DNA from 2 places in the Paenibacillus sp. cl141a genome. Region 1 is predicted to be linked to the other one. Evidence: predicted binding sites of a transcription regulator. Region 1 holds the regulator's gene; the other holds the start of a gene.
The links. Region 1 encodes Rex, which represses fermentation and respiration genes when NADH is low (regulators of the CRP and FNR family bind a similar motif). Its sites were predicted from a motif close to TTGTGAAATATTTCACAA; they were not measured.
Positions count from the first base shown of each region.

Region 2: a site for Rex is predicted at 1,003-1,020, ahead of pflB (formate C-acetyltransferase). Genes of this name have one in related genera too.

Region 1 covers NZ_FNZO01000006.1:118,128-121,286, forward strand. Annotated here, with positions in the region: gene BMX45_RS17960 (amidohydrolase) at 1-1,228, opposite strand, end outside; gene BMX45_RS17965 (redox-sensing transcriptional repressor Rex) at 1,203-1,868, opposite strand; gene dinG (ATP-dependent DNA helicase DinG) at 1,934-3,159, opposite strand, start outside.
Region 2 covers NZ_FNZO01000006.1:281,690-284,848, reverse strand. Annotated here, with positions in the region: gene adhE (bifunctional acetaldehyde-CoA/alcohol dehydrogenase) at 1-775, shown strand, start outside; gene pflB (formate C-acetyltransferase) at 1,096-3,159, shown strand, end outside.

The DNA.
Region 1 (3,159 bases):
CGCCATTCTTCACCACCTGCTTGCCGTCAACCCATACATGCTCTACATCCTTCGCGCTGGCAGAGTAAATCGCGTGAGAAATATAGTCGGTCCGCGGAAGGAAATGCGCCTGATCCGTATTCAAAGCGATCATATCGGCTTTCATACCTACCGCGAGCGTACCGATATCCTCAAGGAAAGCGGACTTGGCTCCGTACTCCGTACCCATTCGAAGCGCTTCGGAGGCCGGAATGGCCGTCGGATCCCCGCTTACTCCTTTATGGATCAGGGCAGCCAGCCGCATCTCTTCGAACATATCCAGGTTATTGTTGCTAGCAGGTCCGTCGGTACCGAGCGACACCGTTACACCGGCTTTCAACAGCGCAGGTACGCGGGCGACTCCGCTGGCAAGCTTCAAATTGCTACCGGGATTATGCGATACGGCTACTTGATGCTTGGCCAAGACTTCGATTTCTTCATCGGTCAGATGAACGGCATGCGCGAGGAGCGTAGGACGGGAGAACATGCCCAGCTTCTCCAAATGGGCAACGGGGCGAAGCCCGTAGTCCTTAACATTCTGAGCCACTTCGGTTTCCGTTTCGGACATATGGGTATGCAAAGGCAGGTTCAAGTCATGGGATGCTTGAACGAATTTTTCGATGAAATCCGGCGGGCAAGTATAAGGCGCGTGCGGCGAGATCATCGTCGTAATTCTGCCGTCAGCCTTGCCATGCCAATCCTTCGCGAATGCCACCGCTTCGTCCAGCTTCTGCTGCTGTACCTCGGGCGGGCATAGACCGATTACGCCGCGCGTCAGGACGCCGCGCATTCCTGAGTCCTGGACAACCTTCGCGACCTGATCCATATGGTCATACATATCCACAAACGTCGTGGTTCCGCCCTTGATCATCTCCAGCACGGAGAGCGATGTGCCCCAATAAACGTCGTCTGACGTGAATTTGGCTTCCATCGGCCACATTTTTTCCTGAAGCCATACCTGCAACGCCAGATCGTCGCCATAACCGCGGAGAAGCGACATGGCGGCATGTCCATGCGTGTTCACCAATCCAGGCAGGAAAAACAGATGGGTTCCGTCGATAATCTCTGTTCCCTCTTCCACGACGGGCTCCTCTTCGCCCAGGTACGTGATCCGGTCGCTATCGACCACCATATATCCCCGAAGCACGGATTGGCCTTCCCCTAGTACTGCAAACGTTCCGTTCTTAACCATCCACTTCGTTGTTGTCATGTGCTGCATCCTCCTTGCCGTTATCCAAATAATAGGCCAAACTTTGCAAATCCGTTGTAAAATCAGCCGTATGAATCCGGATATGGGCCGGGGCTTTCAGGATGGTTGGCGCAAAGTTCAGAATCGCCTCGATCCCTGAGGCGATAAGCTGATTCGCTACGTTCTGCGCTTCGAAATCCGGAACGGTGATAATCCCGATTCGAATGCCGTGCTCATGAACCGTCTTCTCCAGCTCTTCCATCGGCTGTACGACCAAATTGTTAATTTTCATACCAACTTTGGGAGAATACGAATCGAAAATCGCCACAATCTTCATATTATCCTTCAGGAATGCATTGTAATTCGATAATGCATGTCCAAGATTACCGGCCCCGACCAATGCGACATTGATCTTCTGGTCCAGCTTCAGAATCTGGCGAATCTTCTCGATCAGATATGAAACATCATATCCGATCCCTTTCCGTCCAAAATCACCGAAATACGCCAGGTCCTTACGAATTTGAGCAGGATTGAGGTCCAGCTTCTGTCCCAGCTCCTGGGAGGAAACCGTGGAAACCTCCCTTTTCTGAAGCTCATTCAAATAGCGCAAGTATACAGGTAATCTGCGGACCACGGCTTCCGAAATTTTTTCCGATTTCATGCATGCTCCCCCTAATAATAGGTTAATAACTACATCTTTTTTTGTTGATCGTGCTTGGTTTCACTTTATTCAGCTCGGTTCCCCGCGCTTGCCTCTTCCTGCAGCCATTCCGAGATTCGGGGAACGATCCCCTCTGTCGGCATGTGCTCCATCTTCGGCCCCGGCAAGGAATATAAGAAATACTTCCCGTAATAGGATTCAATGACCCGGGTATCGTACACGATCACGATCCCTTTATCTTGTGCTGTTCGCACCAGGCGCCCAAACCCCTGTTTGAAACGAATGACCGCTTGCGGAACCGAAAGCTTCATGAAGGGATTCTTCTTCTGCTGCTGCAGCAGTTCGCTCTTGGCTTCGACCAAGGGGTGATTCGGCGGCTGGAACGGCAGCCGGACGATGGCTAGACAAGTCAGCGCCTCACCCGGGATGTCTACCCCTTCCCAGAAGGAGCTGGTGCCCAGCAGCACGGAAGCGCTGCTGTCCTGAAATCTTCGGATTAACTTGGTACGGCTGGTTCCGTCCATACCTTGTCCCAATACCGTGATGTCGCTTGATGCCAGCGCTTCTTTCAGCGGCTCGTGCACCTGGCGCAGCATCCGGTACGAAGTGAAAAGGACGAGCATGCGGCCATGCGTAGCCACGGCCGTATCGGCCAAAGACTTCACCAGCGTATTCACAAAGAGTGCATCCCCGACCGATCCCTTCACGCTCGGAAAATCGCGCGGCACGACAAGTAGGGCCTGTTCCCTGTAATTAAACGGGGACGGGAGCTGAACGGTGTTCAGGTTCCCCGCTTCAGCCGCTTCCTGAAGACCCAGGTTCTCGATCATGAACTGAAACGATTTGTCCACCGACAAGGTCGCCGATGTCAGAATCACGCTTTGTTTCTTGTCAAAAAACAATTCCTTCAAATGAGTGCTCACGTCGACGGGCACGGCATACAACTGCAGCGATTTGCTGCGGAAATTGCCGTTCGCCTCCATCCAGTAGACGGTGCCCTCATCGTTCAAGGCCATGAAGGAGCGCAGGTCTTCGCGATGCGCGGCCAGGTCCTTAAACAGGCCCGATAGGTCGGTTAACAGGCTGTCTGCGCTATAGTCATCCAAATCTTCCTTCATTTCGGCGATCAGCTTATCGCCCTTGCGTACGACATCGCCCAGCGTCAGATGAATTTGATGCTCCAGTTCGGCCATCGATTCCCAATCCTTCGGCTTCTTAAGCGGGGACAGGCGGAGCGAGAATTGGCCGGCATCTCCCGGAGAAGCGTCTCCGCGTTCCGGAAGCAGTCCGA
Region 2 (3,159 bases), 160 kb from region 1:
AACTTCGTTTGCCGTCATCACGGACAAAGTGCAGGGAAATACCAAATACCCGCTGGCAGACTATGAGCTGACGCCGGATGTGGCGATCATCGATCCGGAATTCGTGTACACCTTGCCTAAAACGGCGGTGGCCGATACCGGCATGGACGTCCTGACGCATGCGATTGAAGCCTACGTATCGGTGATGGCTAGCGATTACACGGATGGGCTTGCCATCAAAGCCATCCAGCTGGTGTTCCAGTATCTTGAGCAATCGGCGCTGACCGGCGACAAACTCGCCCGCGAGAAAATGCATAATGCTTCGACGCTTGCAGGCATGGCCTTTGCGAACGCGTTCCTGGGCATCAACCACAGTCTGGCGCATAAATGGGGGGGACAGTACCATACGGCGCACGGACGGACCAATGCCATACTGATGCCGCACGTCATTCGCTACAATGCCAAAAAGCCAACGAAATTCGCGGCATGGCCGAAATACACCCACTTTGTGGCCGATGAAAGATATGCCGAGATCGCACGGATTCTTGGACTGCCGGCAAGAACGACGGAAGAGGGCGTAAACAGCCTGATCGCCGCCATCCGCGAGCTGAACAGCAAACTTGGCATCGAGGAATCGTTCCAGCAGCTTGGCATCGATCCACAGGACTTCGAGAAAAACGTCGAGCATTTGGCCGACCGGGCTTTCGAAGATCAGTGCACGACCAGCAATCCGAAGCTGCCGCTGGTGACAGAGCTTGCAGAAGTATATCGCAACGCCTTCTATGGACGTTTCTAATCCAGGAAAGGGGCAGAAGGCTGATCCTAAATTCCATTATATATGATGGTAGAAGCCAGGGAAGCCCGGAGTCAGAGTGATAAACATCACGGGTAACCACAACTTTGTGATTTTTATCACAGATGCTGCGGATCAACAGGACTACAATAAAGGTGTAGCAGAAAGCTGAATCTCAGATCTTTGATATAGAAGCTTGAAGGCATATGGCGGGGCAGAGGTGCCATTGATCGTGAAAATAATCACATTAAAGGTCTGAGATAGATCAATGTGTGGTCCCGCCAGTCCCTGCAAGCTGCAGCATAATCTAGGAGGGATTCAATATGTCGGTGATTGAAAAAGAAGTTGGCTGGAAAGGTTTTAAATCAGGTAAATGGACCAAGCACATTGATGTTAACGATTTTATTGCAGAGAATATTACCCCTTATTATGGCTCTGATGATTTCTTGGCGGGACCTACGGACAACACCAAGGCACTGTGGGATATCGTATCGGATTTAACCAAGAAGGAACGGGATAACGGCGGGGTTTTGGACGTGGATGTCCATACGCCTTCCACCATCACCTCCCACCGGCCTGGCTACTTGGATAAAGATAAAGAACAGATCGTCGGCGTGCAGACCGATGAGCCGTTCAAACGCTCGATTCAGCCTTTCGGGGGCATCCGGATGATGATTGATGCGTGCAACGCATACGGCTTCGAAATGCCGCAGGCGGTGGTGGATATCTTCAACGGCATCCGCAAAACGCATAACCAGGGCGTATTCGATGCCTATACTCCGGAGATGAGAGCAGCGCGCAAAGCCGGGATTATTACGGGTCTTCCCGATGCATACGGCCGCGGCCGCATCATCGGCGACTACCGCAGAGTATCGTTATACGGCGTGGACGCGCTGATCCAGGACAAACTGAGAGAACTCGGCGAGCTTGAAGTGGACGCCATGGACGAGCCGGTGATCCGTCTGCGGGAAGAGCTGTCCGAACAAATGCGCGCCCTCAAGGAACTGAAAGAAATGGCCGGCATGCACGGCTTTGACATTTCCAAACCGGCGAATACGGCGAAGGAAGCATTCCAATGGCTGTATTTCGGTTATTTGGCCGCGATCAAGGAGCAAAACGGCGCTGCCATGTCGCTTGGCCGGGTATCTTCTTTCCTTGATATTTATATCCAGCGGGATTTGGCTGAAGGCATACTGACGGAAGAGAAAGCCCAGGAGCTGGTGGACCATTTTGTCATGAAGCTGCGGATCGTGAAGTTCCTGCGCACGCCGGATTACAACGAGCTGTTCAGCGGTGATCCGACGTGGGTGACCGAATCCATCGGCGGCATGTCGTTGAACGGTGAAACGAGAGTAACCAAGAACAGCTTCCGCTTCCTGCACACCTTGTACAATCTGGGACCTGCGCCGGAACCGAACTTGACGGTGCTGTGGTCGGAGAAGCTTCCGGAGGCCTTCAAAAAATACTGTTCGAAGGTATCGATTGAAACGAGCTCGATCCAATATGAGAATGACGATCTCATGCGTCCGATCTATGGGGACGATTACGGCATCGCCTGCTGCGTATCCGCCATGCGCATCGGGAAGCAGATGCAGTTCTTCGGAGCCAGAGCGAACCTGGCCAAAGCGCTGCTGTATGCAATCAACGGCGGGAAGGATGAGAAATCCGGCGCCCAGGTCGGACCGGAATATCCGGCGATCACCGCTGAGGTTCTGAGTTATGACGAGGTCATGAAACGCTTCAAGCCGATGATGGAATGGCTCGCGAAGCTCTACATGAATACCCTCAACGTGATTCACTATATGCATGACAAATACAGCTACGAGCGGATTGAAATGGCGCTTCACGACCGCGATATCCTGCGTACGATGGCATGCGGCATAGCGGGCTTGTCCGTAGCAGCGGATTCGCTGAGCGCGATTAAATATGCGAAGGTGAAGCCGGTACGCAATGAGCAAGGGATTGCGGTGGATTTTGAAATCGAGGGCGATTTCCCTTGCTACGGCAACAACGACGACCGCGTGGACGGCATCGCCGTTGAACTGGTCGAGGCCTTCATGAGCATGATCCGCAAGCACAAAGCCTACCGCGATGCCATGCCGACCCAATCGGTGCTCACGATTACGTCGAACGTGGTATACGGCAAGAAGACAGGAACCACGCCGGATGGACGCAAAGCAGGCGAGCCGTTTGCGCCGGGCGCAAACCCGATGCACGGACGCGATAAGAAGGGAGCCCTCGCTTCACTGACTTCCGTGGCCAAGCTGCCTTATGAGGATAGTCTGGACGGCATCTCGAATACGTTCTCGATCGTGCCGAAAGCCCTGGGCAAAGAAAGCGACATTCGGGTAAACAATCTGGTTGCCATGCTGGACGGCTACTTTGGC